3 regions of the Streptomyces sp. NPDC046335 genome follow, and region 3 is predicted to be linked to each of the others. Evidence: riboswitches for the same ligand, from Rfam matches in the RefSeq annotation. Region 3 holds a riboswitch; each other region holds the start of a gene.
The links. Region 3 has a riboswitch for cyclic di-AMP ahead of ACZ6JY_RS28605 (C40 family peptidase). Riboswitches for the same ligand answer to the same signal wherever they lie in the genome.
Positions count from the first base shown of each region.

Region 1: it holds a riboswitch for cyclic di-AMP, as region 3 does, so the genes downstream of both, ACZ6JY_RS06915 (M23 family metallopeptidase) here and ACZ6JY_RS28605 (C40 family peptidase) in region 3, are expected to answer to the same signal.
Region 2: it holds a riboswitch for cyclic di-AMP, as region 3 does, so the genes downstream of both, ACZ6JY_RS13110 (transglycosylase family protein) here and ACZ6JY_RS28605 (C40 family peptidase) in region 3, are expected to answer to the same signal.

Region 1 is NZ_JBVJFF010000002.1:675,133-680,450, reverse strand. Features, by position in the region: gene trmB (tRNA (guanosine(46)-N7)-methyltransferase TrmB) at 1-378, shown strand, start outside; gene ACZ6JY_RS06925 (PrsW family glutamic-type intramembrane protease) at 441-1,811, shown strand; gene ACZ6JY_RS06920 (aldo/keto reductase) at 1,847-2,791, opposite strand; gene ACZ6JY_RS06915 (M23 family metallopeptidase) at 2,943-4,028, opposite strand; cyclic di-AMP (ydaO/yuaA leader) riboswitch at 4,040-4,187, opposite strand; gene ACZ6JY_RS06910 (PP2C family protein-serine/threonine phosphatase) at 4,420-5,318, opposite strand, start outside.
Region 2 is NZ_JBVJFF010000005.1:145,978-151,295, forward strand. Features, by position in the region: gene ACZ6JY_RS13090 (Ppx/GppA phosphatase family protein) at 1-521, opposite strand, end outside; gene ACZ6JY_RS13095 (DUF501 domain-containing protein) at 518-1,066, opposite strand; gene ACZ6JY_RS13100 (FtsB family cell division protein) at 1,331-1,810, opposite strand; gene eno (phosphopyruvate hydratase) at 1,917-3,197, opposite strand; gene ACZ6JY_RS13110 (transglycosylase family protein) at 3,528-4,247, opposite strand; cyclic di-AMP (ydaO/yuaA leader) riboswitch at 4,252-4,437, opposite strand; gene ACZ6JY_RS13115 (transglycosylase family protein) at 4,632-5,318, opposite strand, start outside.
Region 3 is NZ_JBVJFF010000012.1:111,839-117,156, reverse strand. Features, by position in the region: gene ACZ6JY_RS28605 (C40 family peptidase) at 1-1,008, opposite strand, end outside; cyclic di-AMP (ydaO/yuaA leader) riboswitch at 1,016-1,172, opposite strand; gene ACZ6JY_RS28600 (ATP-dependent DNA helicase) at 1,418-4,015, shown strand; gene ACZ6JY_RS28595 (M23 family metallopeptidase) at 4,120-5,318, opposite strand, start outside.

The DNA.
Region 1 (5,318 bases), on a different contig from region 3:
AACGGCGACGCGATCATCCTGCTCCGCGAGATGCTGCCGCCCGAGTCCCTCGACGGACTCCGCGTCTACTTCCCCGACCCCTGGCCCAAGCCCCGCCACCACAAGCGGCGCCTGATCCAGCCGGAGTTCCTGACGCTGGCCGCGCCCGCCCTGAGGCCCGGCGCGATCCTGCACTGCGCGACCGACTGGGAGCCGTACGCGGAGCAGATGCTGGAGGTGCTCACCGCCCACCCCGACTTCGAGAACACGCAGCCCGACGGCGGCTACGCCCCCCGCCCCGACTTCCGCCCCCACACCCGCTTCGAGGGTCAGGGCCTGCGGAAGGGCCACGTCGTCAACGACCTGCTGTTCCGTCGGGTCGCCCGCCCCGGGGCCTGACCGCCCGCCACCGGATCCGACGCACCGTCGCGGCCACCCCCATCGCTCGTTAGGGTCGACGAGTGGCCATCAGTCCTGCGTATCCGATACCCGCCGAGGCGCCCGCCCCGGGGGAACTCCGCCGCGTCCGCTGGTGGCAGCGGCGGGCGATACGCGCGGCCGGACTCGTCGTCCTGCTCGCCCTCTCGGGCCTGGTGATCCTGGCCCTGGTCAGGGAGCAGACCGGCACCGAGGGCTTCCTGGTCGGGCTCGGCCTCGCGACCGTGCCCGTGCCGCTGCTCGTCGCCGCGTTCCGCTGGCTGGACCGGGTCGCCCCGGGCCCCTGGCGGAACCTGCTGTTCTCCTTCTCCTGGGGAGCGTGCGCCGCCGCGCTCATCGCGATCGTCGCGAACAGCTTCGCGATCCGCTGGATAGCCACCGCCACCGCCGACCCCACCAGCGCGGACACCCTCGGCGCGACCGTCATCGCCCCCGTCGTCGAGGAGTCGGCGAAGGCCGCCGCGGTGCTGCTGGTCTTCCTCTTCCGCAGACGTGACTTCACCGGCGTCGTCGACGGCGTGGTGATAGCCGGTGTGACCGCGACCGGCTTCGCGTTCACGGAGAACATCCTCTACCTGGGCAACGCCTTCGTCACCGACCAGCTCAGCCACGACAGCGGCCTGGCCTCCGTGACGGCGGCGACCTTCTTCGTACGCGTCGTGATGTCGCCCTTCGCGCACCCGATGTTCACGGTCCTGACCGGCATCGGCTTCGGCGTCGCCGCGTTCTCCGCACGGCGCCTGCGCGTGCGCCGCGTCCTGGTCCCGCTCACCGGGCTGCTGCTCGCGATGGGCGTGCACGCCCTGTGGAACGGCTCGGCGGTCTTCGGGCAGTACGGCTTCTTCATCGTGTACGCGCTGTTCATGCTGCCCTGCTTCGGCCTGCTGACCTGGCTGGCCATCTGGACCCGGCAGCGCGAGCTGCGCATGATCCGCGCCGAGCTGCCCGTCTACGCGGCGGCGGGCTGGCTCACCCCGCCCGAGCCGTACGCGCTGGGCTCGATGCGCGCCCGCGCGCTGGCCCGCGACTACGCCTCGTACACCTGGGGCAAGGCCGCGGGCCGCACGGTCGCGGAGTACGAGACGTACGCGACGTCCCTGGCGTTCCTGCGCCACCGGGGCCGCAAGGGCCGGGCGGGCGCCGACTTCGTCGCCCGCGAGCGTGAGCTCCTGCACCGGCTCTGGGAGCGCCGCGAACCGGCCCGCCCCGCCCTGGCCTACGCGGCCCGCGCGACGGCCCCGGTCCCGCTGCCCGGCCCGTACGCCCTGTACGGGCGCCCGCAGTACGGCTACCAGGCCCCGGCGGCGTACGGCCACCCGCCGTACGCACCCCTCCCGTACGGGCAGCCGCAGGCGTACCCGGCGGCGCAGGCGTACAACCCGTATCGCACCTAGGCACCTGGGCACCTTGGCTCCGGCGGCCCTCAGGCTCAGGCAGAGGCCGTGTTCAGCGTCGAGAGTTCGGCCGCCGTCAGTTCCAGGTCCGCCACCGCGAGCAGCGCGGGAAGCTGTTCGACCGTGCGCGCGGAGGCGATCGGCGCGGCGACGGTGGGCTGGGCGGCCAGCCAGGCGAGCGCCACGGTCGCCGGTTCGGCGCCCCGCGTCCGCGCGATCTCGTCGAGCGCGACGAGCACCCGGTCGCCCCGCTCGGTGCCCACGTACTCCTCGACCCGCGAGCTCCGGGCGCTCTCGACCGTGACGCCGGGGCGGTACTTGCCGGTCAGGAAGCCGGACGCGAGCGCGTAGTAGGGGACGGCCGCGAGGCCGGAGCGCGAGGCGACCTCCTGGAGCGGGCCCTCGTAGGTGCCGCGGGAGACCAGGTTGTAGTGCGGCTGGAGCGCGGTATAGCGCGCGAGGCCCTCGCGGTCGGAGAGGTCGAGGGACTCCTGGAGCCGCTCGGGGGTGATGTTGGAGGCGGCGATCGCGCGGACCTTGCCGGCCCTGACCAGCTCGTCGAGGGCGCCGATGAACTCCTCGACGGGGACCGAGGGGTCGTCGTAGTGGGTGTAGTACAGGTCGATGTAGTCGGTGCCCAGGCGGCGCAGCGACTCCTCGGCGGCGGCCTTGATGGTGTTCGCGGCGAGGCCCTTGTGGTCGGGGTGCGCGCCGACCTTGGTGGCGATGACGACGTCGGAGCGGTTGCCGCGGCTCGCCAGCCATTCGCCGATCAGGGTCTCCGACTCGCCGCCCCGGTTCCCCTCCACCCAGGCCGAGTAGGCGTCGGCGGTGTCGATGAAGTTGCCGCCCGCCGCGGTGTAGGCGTCGAGGACGGCGAAGGACGCCGTCCGGTCGGCGGTCCAGCCGAAGACGTTGCCGCCGAGGGCGAGCGGGAAGACCTCGAGGTCGGATGAGCCAAGCGTACGGAGAGAAGTCATGCGTTCCTCAACGACCGCGGCGGAAACGGAATTCCACGAACCATCGTGCGTCCGTGGCACTGCTCCGGACCGACGGCACTGCTCCTGACCGGCGGCACTGCTCCTGACCGGCGGCCCTGGCGCCGGGGGGTTGGCGCCAGGACCACCGGAGTCAGGGGTTGAGGCCCTTGCCCTGAAGCCAGGCGAGCGGGTCGATGTTGGCGCCGGCCGCGGTGTGGACCTCCATGTGGAGGTGCGGTCCCGTCACATTGCCGGTCGCGCCGACGCGGCCGATGACGTCGCCCGTGCTGACCTTCTGCCCGGCGCTGACGTTCATCGAGGACTGGTGGCAGTACCAGACCTCGGTGCCGTCATCGAGCTCCAGGACCGTGCGGTAGCCGTAGGCCCCGGCCCAGCCGGCCTCCTTGACGGTGCCGGTGTGCACGGCCTTGAGCGGCGTACCCGTCGGCGCGGCGAAGTCGAGGCCGGTGTGCTGCCCGGAGGACCACATGGAACCGGAGTCACCGAAGTGCGAGGTCAGGGTGTACGAGGAGGTGGGGATCGCGAAGCTCTTGGCGAGCTTGGCCAGGCGCTCGGCCTCGGCCTTCGCCTTGCGGGCCTCCTCCTCCTTCTTCTTCTTCGCGGCGGCCTTGGCCTCGATCTTCTGCTCGGCCGCCTTCTGCTGGGCGGCGGCCTCCTCGGCGGCCTTCTTGACGGCGGCGCCCTCGGCCGCGGTCCGTACCGCGTCGTCGGCCTGGCTCTGCTGGTTCTCGGCCTGCCGCATGATGCGGGCGCGCAGCGCCTCGCCCGCGTCGGTGGTGCCCTGCTCGGCGTCGGCGGAGCTGACACCGGCGGCGGTGAGCGGGGCCGCGGCGGTGGCGGCGTTCGCCGCGGAGCCGGAGCCGGAGTCGGCGGAGTCGTCGGAGATCAGCGAGCCGACGCCGGGAAGGGACTTGGCCTCCGGCAGCGAGTCGGTGACGGCGCCCAGGTCGGGCATCGATATGGAGACCGGCGGCTTGCCGTCCTGCGCGGTGGCGATGCCGCCCGCGCCGACGGCGGCGATGACGCCGACGCCCAGGACGGTGGAGCTGCGGGCGAGGCCGCCGCCGCCCTTCTTGTGCACACGGTGCCTGCCGCGGACGGGACGGACGGACTCCTCGGTGGGATTCCACTCCTCCCAGGTCTGCTCGTCGTACCCACCGAAATCGGGGTCATTCGGAACGTACGCGGCTTCTGGGGCAGGCCGGTTGGACGCCACTGGGGCGCACTCCTTTCCTTCCTTCTCGCCTACCGGGTTAGCTGACGGGTTCGGAGCAGGAAGGTCTCCTACGAACACCTGGCACGGATGCGCAGATGCCCGATTCACCCCAAGTTGGTGGTTCCCCGGCTCCCTTGCGGGATTAGGCGTGTGCGCACGGAGCCGCCTCTAGTGACGGCTGGGACGACCGCGCTGCGTTATCGAACGTTAATAGACAGCGGGCCCGTATTCCAAGCTGTTCCTGTTGATTGTTAACGCCCCCGGGGCATGATCCGACCGTACGTATGGGGACACGGGGGCCGCGAACGGGGCGAGTTGCCCGGCCGCGTGGCCGAACCGGAACCTGCCATCCGCTTGACAGTACGTCAGTTGTTATGCAGAGGGGTGCAGTTCAGTCACCCGGCGTGACATCGGGGTCGTCCGCGGCGGGCCGCCGCACCGCGAGCAGCGCCAGGTCGTCCGTCGCGCCGCCCCCGGTGTGCCACCGCACCTCCTGCGTGAGGGTGGCAAGGAGCGTCTGCGGGCCCCTGCGGCCCGGGAAGACCCGCCCGCCGAGCCGGGTCGCGGGGTCGTAGAACTCCCCGGCCTCGTTCCGCGCCTCCGAGAGGCCGTCCGTGTAGAAGAGCAGCATCGCGCCCGGCGGGAACTCCGTCTCGTCCGCCCGGTCCGGCCAGGACCCCAGCGAGCCCATGCCGAGCGGCAGCGCGGGCTCGGTCGGCGAGAGCACGCACAGCCGCCCGTCCCCGCGCAGCAGCAGCGGCTCCGGGTGCCCCCGGTTGATCAGGCGTACGTGGCCGTCGCCGTGCCCGATCTCCGCGAGGACGGCCGTGGTGAACCCCTCGAAGGCGTCGAGCCCGTCCCGCCGGGTGCCCTCCCGCGCGAGCGCCCGCTCCAGGCGCTGCGCCACCGCCTCCAGGGTGACCTCCTGCTCGGCGGCCTCGCGGAACGCGCCGATGACGACGGCGACGGCCGCGACCGCCCCCATGCCCTTGCCGCGCACGTCTCCGACGATGAGCCGCACCCCGTGCGGGGTGTCCTGCACGGCGTACAGATCGCCGCCGATGAACGCGTCGGCCTGCGCCGCCTCGTAGCGCGCCGCGATGTCGAGGCCGCCGATGCGGGCGTCCGGCTCCGGCAGGACGGCGCGCTGGGCGGTCTCGGCGATGGAGCGTGCGGTGGCGAGCCGGTCGTTGCCTCGGCGCACGACGCGGTTGATGACGACGGCGAAGACGGCGACGGTCACCACGGTGAGCAGTTCGGTGACGGACTCGACGTGGCCGGCGGCATGGT
Region 2 (5,318 bases), on a different contig from region 3:
ACGAGGTGCCGCTCGGTCATGCGGACGCAGCCGACGTCGACCGAGCGGGCCGCACGGACGGAGTCGGTGCCGACGACGAACTCCGTCGAGCCGCCGCCGATGTCCACCACCAGGTAGGGCTTGGCGAGGTCGTCGCGGCCCGTCAGCTCCTTGGTGGCGCCGGTGAAGGAGAACTCGGCCTCCTGGTCGCCGGTGATGACCTCGGGGTCGACGCCGAGGATGTCCCGCACACCTCGTACGAAGTCGTCGCGGTTCTCGGCGTCGCGGGAGGCGGAGGTCGCCACGAAGCGGAGGCGCTCGGCGCCGTGCTCCTTGATGATCCCGGCGTACTCGCGGCAGGCCGCGAAGGTGCGCTCCAGGGCCTCCGGCGCGAGGCGGCCGGTCCTGTCCACGCCCTGGCCGAGGCGGACGATGGTCATCCGGCGGTCGAGGTCGACCAGTTCGCCGGTGGCCGGGTCGGCGTCGGCGACGAGCAGCCGGATGGAGTTGGTGCCGCAGTCGATCGCGGCGACGCGGGTCATTCGGCGCCCCCGTCGGCAGCGTCCTCGGCGGCGCTCGGCGTGACGCAGGGGCCCTTGGCCCACCACTCGGGCAGCATCGCGAGCGCCTCGTCGCCGAGCGGGTTCACGCCGGGGCCCGCGGCCAGGGAGTGGCCGACCAGGACGTGCAGGCACTTCACGCGGTCCGGCATGCCGCCCGCGCTGGGGAAGCCCTCCAGGACCTCGATGGCGTCGCGGCGCGCGATGTAGTCCTCGTGCGCGGCGCGGTACGCGGCGGCGAGTTCCGGGTCCGTCTTGAGCCGCTCCGACATCTCCTTCATGACGCCGTTGGCCTCCAGCGTGCCGATCGCGGACGCGGCCCGCGGGCAGGTGAGGTAGTACGTCGTCGGGAACGGCGTCCCGTCCGGGAGCCGCGGCGCCGTCTCGACGACGTCCGGCTGCCCGCAGGGACAACGGTGCGCGATGGCCCGCAGCCCGCGGGGCGGACGGCCGAGCTGCTCCTTGAAGGCCTCGACATCGGCGTCGGTGGGCTCGGTGCGCGGGGTGGTCGGCGGGGGCGTGTGCATGCCTGTCTTTCCATCAGGTGGTCGATCGCCGGCGCGATCGAGACGGTGGTGCGTCGGGGCGGTCGAGGGGGCTACTCGCCGGGGCGATGGGAGTCGGCCGTCAGGGCGGTCGACGCCGGGCGTCGTGACGAGCGAGAGGTCGGGCGTCGGGGCGGTCGGAAACGGCCGTCGGGGGCGGGCGAGAGGTCGGGCGTCGAGATGGTCGGAGTCGGGCGTCGGGCGAGCGGCATCGGGCTAGCGGAGGCGGTTGGCGGGGCGGTGGGGTCAGTTGGTGGGGCGGTCGGCCTTGTCCACGCTGTCCCAGACGTTCGAGTACCAGGGGCGTGACGCCGCGCCCTGGTCCGCGCGCCGGGTCTTCGCCGCCGACGGGTCGATCACCGTGAAGCCGGTCTCGCCCGGCATCACGTAGTGCAGGCGGTGCCGGATGCGCTGCTCGGCGTACGCGTCGTCCTGCCAGCGGGCCTTCTCGTCGCGGAGCTTCTCCACGTCGGCCCGGTGCTCGGTCTGCTGCCGGCGCAGGTTGTCGATCTCGGTGCGCTGGGAGACGTACTGCCTTATCGGGTACGCGAGCACCACGACCAGCGAGCAGAGCACCAGCGCGAGGAGCGCGGCCCGGCCGGTGAGCCGGGAGCGGCGGGCCTGGCGCTTGGTCTGGGAGCGGTAGACGCGCTCGGCGGTCTGCTCGCCGAGCAGCCGTAGCCGGGTAGCCGTGGAGAACCGGTCCCTGGTCCCGGCCTTGGCCATGGTTCCGCCTCCCCGAAGCAGCGCGTGCACGTGACTACGTCCCCGCACACGGTACGGGACCGGGTGCGGGGACGTAGGTAACCGGGCATTACGCCTGCGGCACGGCTCAGCCCTTGTAGCGCGGGAAGGCGCTGCGGCCCGCGTACACGGCGGCGTCGTCGAGGATCTCCTCGATGCGCAGGAGCTGGTTGTACTTGGCGACGCGCTCGGAGCGGGCCGGGGCGCCGGTCTTGATCTGGCCGCAGTTGGTGGCGACGGCCAGGTCGGCGATGGTGACGTCCTCGGTCTCACCGGAGCGGTGGGACATCATGCACTTGAAGCCGTTGCGCTGGGCCATCTCGACGGCGTCCAGCGTCTCGGTCAGCGAACCGATCTGGTTGACCTTGACCAGCAGGGCGTTCGCGGACTTCTCCTCGATGCCGCGGGCCAGGCGCTCCGGGTTGGTGACGAACAGGTCGTCGCCCACCAGCTGGACCTTCTCGCCGAGCTGCTCGGTGATGGCGTTCCAGCCGGCCCAGTCGTCCTCGAACAGCGGGTCCTCGATGGAGACGAGCGGGTACGCGGCGACGAGCTCCGCGTAGTACTCGGTCATCTCGGCGGCCGAGCGGGTCTTGCCCTCGAACTCGTACGAGCCGTCCTTGTAGAACTCGGACGCGGCGACGTCGAGGGCGAGCGCGATCTGCTCGCCGGGGACGTAGCCGGCCTCCTTGATGGCCTCGAGGATGAGGTCCAGGGCGGCGCGGTTGGAGTCGAGGTTCGGCGCGAAGCCGCCCTCGTCGCCGAGGCCGGTGGCCAGGCCCTTGCTCTTCAGGACCTTCTTCAGCGTGTGGTAGACCTCGGTGCCCCAGCGCAGGGCCTCGGAGAAGGACTCCGCGCCGATCGGGGCGATCATGAACTCCTGGATGTCGACGTTGGAGTCGGCGTGCGACCCACCGTTCAGGATGTTCATCATCGGGACGGGCAGCAGGTGCGCGTTCGGACCGCCGAGGTAGCGGAAGAGCGGCAGGTCGCTGGCCTCGGACGCGGCGTGCGCGACGGCGAGCGAGACGCCGAGGATGGCGTTGGCGCCGAGCGAGCCCTTGTTGTCGGTGGCGTCCAGGTCGAACATGGCCTGGTCGATCAGGCGCTGCTCGGTGGCGTCGTAGCCGACGAGCTCCGGGCCGATCTGCTCGATGACGGCGAGGACGGCCTTCTCCACGCCCTTGCCCATGTAACGGTTGGGGTCACCGTCACGGAGTTCGATGGCCTCGAAGGCTCCGGTGGAGGCACCGGACGGGACGGCGGCACGACCCGTGCTGCCGTCGTCGAGGCCGACCTCGACCTCGACCGTGGGGTTGCCTCGGGAGTCCAGGATTTCCCGGGCTACGACGACGTCGATGGACGGCACGAGCATCTCCTTCTGGGATGTGACGCGTTTACGCGGGGCCGCTTCGGCCCTGCGTCTCCTGAGCCTAACCGGCCCGGAGCCTTCGGCCAGCCGACCGCCCGCCCCGTGGGACGCACGAGCGCCCAAATACCGGGGAAACGGGACGGAAGCCCGCGTTTCTACTGACCAGTAGCTCGCTGAAGGCGAACAGCCGGGGGCGACCAGCCGGGGGCCGGGGGCGGACATACCCCCGCCCCGGTGCGTACGGGGGATACGCGCACCGGGGCGGGGAGCCCGTGGGGACGGGGGTACGGCCGTGCGTCCGCCGAGGCACGGCCGTGGCCGCGCGGGTCAGCTCAGGTGGAGCTGCTGGCCCGGGTAGATGAAGTCGGCGTTGTCGATGATGTCGCCGTTGAGCTTGTAGACCTTCTGCCAGCCGCCCTTGACGTCGTGCGACTCGGCGATCTTCGACAGGGTGTCGCCCGTCTTGACCTTGTACTCGCCGTCGCCCTTCTCGACCTTCTTGCCGGTCGGGGTCTCGACGGTCTTCTTGGTCTGGGTCTGCGGCGCGGGCTGCGGCTTCGGCGCGGCCTGCTCCTGCGGGGCGGCCTGCTGCTGCGGGGCCTGCTGCTGCGTCTTCTGCGGCTGCGGCTTGGTCTGCTGCTGCGGGGCCTGCTGCTGGGCGCCGCCGCCACCGGAGGCGTTGGAGAGGCCGACACCACAGCTCGGCCAGGCACCCTTGCCCTGGCCCGCGAGGACCTTCTCGGCGATCTCGATCTGCTGGGCCTTGGAGGCCTTGTCGGCGCTGGACGCGTACTTGGTGCCGCCGTACGCGGCCCAGGTGGACGGCGAGAACTGCAGGCCGCCCTGGTAGCCGTTGCCGGTGTTGATGGACCAGTTGCCGCCCGACTCGCACTGGGCGACGGCGTCCCACTCGGAGGCGGTGGCGGCCGAGGCCGAACCGGCGGCCATCAGCGGGGCCGCCACGGCGGCACCGGTGACACCGGCGAGCGTGACGACACGGGTGGCCTTGGACGGACGGCGGTGCTTGCCCTTGCTGGAAAACAGCATGAGTTGATCCCCTCACCGACGCCTGCGAGGTGAGCTGTCGGGTTCGGGCCAGTGAAGTTGCCCGGCCGCACTCTCCCGAGTGCGGCTCCACCCCTAGCCGGTCCGTACGTCCCGCTCCTGTTCGGAGCCGAACTTCCGGGCCCGGCACTTACCTTGGGTCCCCCGCTCCTGCCTACGGCGCTCGAAGCGACGATTGTTCCCGTCCGGCCGTTGGCAGGATTCGGCGTACCGACCGGCGGGGCCCACCAATGGCGAGCGGTCACGACCGTAGACAGGGGACCACCCGAATTTCAAAGACGATCAGGGCTTCTGAGACCCATCTCTCACTCGCGCCAAAACGGGCATTCGACGCGAAGTACCCCGCCGACGCATCGTCAACTACCCCTATTTTTCGCCCAAATCGAGGCTCTGACCGGGGAGAATGAGGTCCGGGTCGTCCCCGACGGTCTTCTTGTTCTCGGTGTAGAGCCTGGACCAACCGCCGTCCACACCGTGGTCGTCGGCGATCGCCGAGAGGTTGTCGCCGGAGCGGACCGTGTACGTCCCGTCGGCCGGCTTGTCCGTCCGCTCGTGGCCGCGCGAGGCGTGCCGGCCCGAACGGTCGCCGGAGGCACTCCCGTCGGCGCCCGAACCGCTCTCCCGCGCGCTGCCGCCGCGGTGCCGGCCGGTGGAGGAAGCGGAGTCCTCGTCCCTGCCCGTGGGCGAAGTGCTCTCGCCGTCCGCGGACTCGTCCGAGCCGTCCGGCGCGCCCTTCTCCGCCTTGCCGCCGGGCTCCGCCTCGTCGGCCTTGCCGTCCTTGCTGTCCTCGCTGTCCTTCTTGCCGGACTTGTCGTGATCCTTCTCTCGGTCGGAACCGGAGTCGGAACCGGAGTCCGGCGTGTCGCTCGCGTCGTCGGAGGGCTCCGCGCTGTCCGACGCGTCGTCCGAGGGCTTCTCCTCGCCCTCTGACGCGTCGTCGGACGACTCGTCCTTCTTCTCGGAGTCCCCCGTCTTCGCGGAGTCCTCCTCCTTCTTCTCCGACTTCTCCGAGCCGGACGAATCCGTGGGCGCGGGGACGATCGGGTTGCCGGG
Region 3 (5,318 bases):
GATCCCGGCGGCCTTCCAGGCGTCCTGGGTGAGCCCGGAGCAGTCGTAGGAGTCGGGGCCCGTGGCGCCCCATACGTAGGGCTTGCCGATCTGGGCCTCGGCGAAGTCGATGACCTTCGCGGCCTTGGTGGCGTAGCTGCCGTCCGTGCTCCCGGAGCCCGAGCCCGAGCCTGTGCCGGAGCCCGTACCCGTACCCGTATCCGAGCCGGTGCCGGAGCCCGAGCCGGAGCCCTGGCCGTCCTCCCGCTCCCGCTCCTTCTCCTTCCGCGCCGCCTCCTCGGCCTCGCGCTTGCGCTCCGCCTCGGCGGCCTGTTCGCGGGCCAGCTTCTCGGCCTTGCGCTTGGCCTCCCGCTCCTTCTTGCGCTCGATCGCCGCGAGCCGCGCCTTCTCCTCGGTGGTCAGCTCCGAGAGCAGCTCGCGCGCCTCGCCCAGTTTCTTCTGGACGGTCCGCTTGCTGGTCCGCAGGTTTTCCCGCGAGTCGGTCAGCGTCTCCAGGCTCTTCGCCGCCTTCGTGCGCTGCTTCGTCGCCGCGGCTCGCTGCGTCTCGTAGTCGTCGACGGCCTTCTTCTGCCGCGTGGTCAGCCGGTCCGCCAGGTGGTTCTGGTCGAAATAGCCCTGCGGGTCGTCGGCCAGCAGCATGGTGGCCGTCTCCGAGACGCCTCCGGTGCGGTACTGCGCGGCGGCGAAGGAGCCGAGCTCCTGACGCGCGTCGTTCAGCTTGTCCGTGCGCTTGGCCACATCGTCCAGGACGCGGTCGACCTTCTTGCGCTGCTTCTCGGTCTTCTCCTTGGCCGAGTTGTACTTCTGGGTGGCCACGCCCGCTTGGTGGTAGAGGGCGTCGACCTTCTTCTGGACCTCTTCCAGGCTGGGCTTGGCGGGCGCCGACGGCGCGGCCTGGGCGCTCTGGGAGAGGAGCGCCACGGAGGTGAGGGCGGCCGTGGTGATGCCGACGGCGGGGGCGGTGCGAATTCCGGCTGACCGGGTCCGCGGCTTGCGGTGCGACGCCAAGGGAGGCGACTCCTTCCGTAGGCCGCCTACCGGGTTAGCTGTCGGGTTCGGGCGGGTGGTCCGGAAGGTTGCCCTACGGTTCCGTACTGCGTACGGGACCGATTCACCCCAAGTTCTCGGTGGGTCCCCGGCTCCGAACATGTCGGACTCGGCGGGGGCCGCGCGTTCCCGGCGGGGTTCGCCGGTGGGAATACGAGCGGCCCGCGCAGCACGCTAGCCAACTTGTGTGGCGCCTGTGAAGGTTGATGTTCGATATGCCCGATACATTTTCGTGACTTTACGAGGCCCCGGGCGCGGCCTCGTGACGCGATGGCAGAGGGTGCTCGGTAGTGGACACGCTGTGAGCCAAGGAGTGGGTCGGCGGAACCCGGCGCGGGTTGTCAGTGGGTCCGCCTAGACTCGGGAGGCGATGAGCAGCCTCTTTGACGACAGCTTCCTGGCGGACCTGCAGCCCTCGCGGGCCACGGACGAAGAACCTCCGCCCCCGCCCGAGGACAGCGCTCCGGAGCCCGTTCCGGACGACTTGTTCGACGGGAAGTTCGACGCGCCCATGACCCGGGACACGCACTACCGGGACGGTGCCCCGCGCCCGGTGATCGACCCGGCGGCGCTGCTCGAGGGGCTGAACGAGAACCAGCGCGCGGCCGTCGTGCACGCGGGTGCCCCGCTGCTCATCGTCGCCGGCGCCGGTTCCGGCAAGACCCGTGTGCTGACCCACCGCATCGCGTACCTCCTCGCCGCGCGCGGCGTGCACCCCGGCCAGATCCTCGCGATCACCTTCACGAACAAGGCCGCGGGTGAGATGAGGGAGCGCGTCGAGCAGCTCGTGGGGCCCCGGGCCAACGCGATGTGGGTGTCGACGTTCCACAGCGCCTGCGTCCGCATCCTGCGCCGCGAGTACAAGAAGCTGGGCTTCACGTCCTCCTTCTCGATCTACGACGCGGCGGACTCCAAGCGCTTGATGGCTCTGGTCTGCCGCGACCTCGACCTCGACCCGAAGAAGTTCCCGCCGAAGTCGTTCAGCGCCAAGATCTCCAACCTCAAGAACGAGCTGATCGACGAGGACGACTTCGCGAGCAAGGCCGCCGACGGCTTCGAGAAGACCCTCGCCCAGGCCTATGCCATGTACCAGTCACGCCTGCGCGAGGCGAACGCGCTGGACTTCGACGACCTGATCATGACGACGGTCAACCTCCTGCGCGCCTTCCCGGACGTCGCGGAGCACTACCGCCGCCGCTTCCGCCACGTCATGGTCGACGAGTACCAGGACACGAACCACGCGCAGTACGCCCTCGTGCGTGAGCTGGTCGGCCCCTCCGGGGGCGAGGGGGACGACCCGGCCGAGCTGTGCGTGGTGGGTGACGCGGACCAGTCGATCTACGCCTTCCGCGGCGCCACCATCCGCAACATCCTCCAGTTCGAGGAGGACTACACCGACGCGACGACGATCCTCCTGGAGCAGAACTACCGCTCCACACAGACGATCCTGACCGCCGCCAACGCGGTCATCGAGCGGAACGAGAGCCGTCGCCCGAAGAACCTCTGGACCAACCAGGGCGCGGGCGCGCGCATCACCGGTTACGTGGCGGACACCGAGCACGACGAGGCGCAGTTCGTCGCCGACGAGATCGACCGCCTCACGGACGCGGGCGACGCGAAGGCCGGCGACGTCGCGATCTTCTACCGGACGAACGCGCAGTCCCGTGTCTTCGAAGAGATCTTCATCCGCGTCGGCCTGCCCTACAAGGTCGTCGGCGGCGTCCGCTTCTACGAGCGCAAAGAGGTCCGCGATGTGCTGGCCTACCTGCGCGTTCTCGCCAATCCCGAGGACGCCGTCCCGCTGCGGCGCATCCTCAACGTACCCAAGAGGGGCATCGGCGACCGCGCCGAGGCGATGATCGACGCGCTCTCGCAGCGCGAAAAGATCTCGTTCCCGCAGGCGCTGCGCCGCGTCGACGAGGCGTACGGAATGGCGGCCCGCTCCACGAACGCCGTCAAGCGGTTCAACACGCTCATGGAGGAGCTGCGGACCGTCGTCGAGTCGGGCGCGGGCCCGGCCGTCATCCTGGAGGCCGTGCTCGAACGCACGGGCTACCTCGCCGAGTTGCAGGCCTCGACGGACCCGCAGGACGAGACCCGCATCGAGAACCTCCAGGAGCTCGCCGCCGTGGCGCTGGAGTTCGAACAGGAGAACGCCCAGCGGGAAGAGGTACGGGCCGCCGATGCCGAGGCGGCGGAAGCCGCGGCGGGAGAAGGCGCAGCGGGAGAAGGAGCGGCGGCGCAAGGCAATGCCGGAGAAGGCGACGCAGGAGAGGGTGAGACGGGAGAAGACGAGGCGGGGGCCGCGCAGGCCGGATCGCTCTCCGCCTTCCTCGAGCGTGTCGCGCTCGTCGCCGACTCGGACCAGATTCCGGATGAGGAGGACGACGGCTCCGGAGTCATCACCTTGATGACGCTCCACACCGCCAAGGGCCTGGAGTTCCCCGTGGTGTTCCTGACCGGCATGGAGGACGGCGTCTTCCCGCACATGCGCTCCCTCGGCCAGGTCAAGGAGCTGGAGGAGGAGCGCCGACTGGCATACGTGGGCATCACGCGCGCGCGGGAGCGGCTGTACCTCACGCGTTCTTCGTTGCGCAGCGCCTGGGGCCAGCCCTCCTACAACCCGCCTTCGCGCTTCCTCGAAGAGATTCCGGAAGCGCATCTGGACTGGAAGCGGAAGGGTTCCGTCGGCGCCCCGGCGTCGTCAGGCCCGGCTGCGGGCATCGCCTCGTCGCTGTCCTCGTCGCGCTCGCGTACGGGCGGTGCACAGGGCTTCGCGACGCGCCGCGCCTCGGAGAAGCCGGTGGTCGCGCTGGCTGTCGGGGACCGGGTCACGCACGACCAGTTCGGCCTCGGGACCGTGGTCGGAGTCAAGGGCACGGGGGCGAACGCGGAGGCGACGGTGGACTTCGGCGAGCCCAAGCCGAAGCGGCTCCTGCTGCGGTACGCGCCGGTCGAGAAGTTGTGACACCCGGGATTTCGTGACGCCCGGGACTTCGTGACGCCGGGATTTCGTGACGTCCTGGCCGCCCTGGAGGTTCTGACCTCGGGGCGGCGGGGGCGAGGCCGGAGTTACGTCGGGTCGAGGTCGTGGCTGCGCAGCCACGGCAGCGGGTCTATCGCGGAGCCGCCGCCGGGACGTACCTCGAAGTGCAGGTGCGGGCCGGTGGAGTTGCCGGAGTTGCCGGAGAAGGCGATGACGTCGCCCGCCTTCACGGGACCGCTGGAGATCTTGTGCGTGGAGAGATGGCAGTACCACGTCTCCGTGCCGTCCTTGGCGGTCACGATCGCCATGTTGCCGTAGGCGCTGTTCCACTTTGTGGAGACGGTCCCGTCGGTCGCCGCCAGGACCTCCGTGCCGTACGACACCGGGAAGTCGATGCCGGAGTGCGCCGACATCCAGTTGACGCCCGCCTGGCCGTAGTAGGCGCTGAGTCCGTGCTGCTTCACCGGCAGGCTGAACTTGGGGCGGAGCCGCTCCTTGCGTGCCGCGTCCGCCGCCGCCTTCTTCTGGGCGGCCACCTTCTCGGCCTTGAGGTCGATGCGCTCCTGCGTGCGGCTCGCGCGGTCAGCGAAGTCGCCCGCGTCGGCGGAGAGGTTCGCGAGCTGCGTGTCCAGCTTGTTGTTGGCGGTCGACGGCTTCACGGACGTGACGTCCGGGGCCGAGGCCGCCGTCTCCTTCTGGTCGTCCCCGCCGAAGTCGCCCACCGAGGCCGCGGCCACACCGGCGACACCCATCACACAGGCGGAGGGCACCGCGACGGTGAACAGGGCGGAACGCTTCGCCGGCGTACGACGTCGGGTCCGCGAACGGCCCTGACCGGCTCCGCCGTTCTTCGCGCGGGAGGCACGGGGTGCGGGGCTCGGGACCACGGCGACCTGCTCGTGTTCCGAGGTGTCGTACGGGGCGTCGGCGGAGATCTCGTACTGCTCGGTGAGCTCGTACGGCTGCTCGTCCGCGAGGTTCGTGAGATCCGAGAGTTCCGCGTGGTCGGCGGGGTGCCCGGGGTCTGCGGGGTGCTCGGGGTGCCTTGGTTCGTACGGCTCGTGAGCGCCCTGCGGGGCGTGCGTGTCGTGCGCGTCGTGTGTGTCACCGGCGGAGTTCCACGCCGTGGCGTCGTACGCGCCCGTGTCGAAGGGCTGCGTCTCCCACGGGCCGGCCTGCGGCGTCTGGTTCCAGCCGGTGGTGTCCCACTGGCCGGTGCCGTCGTGGACCGGCTGCGACGGGATCTCCGCGAGATGCTGCACGTCGGCGAGGTGCTGATGGCCGC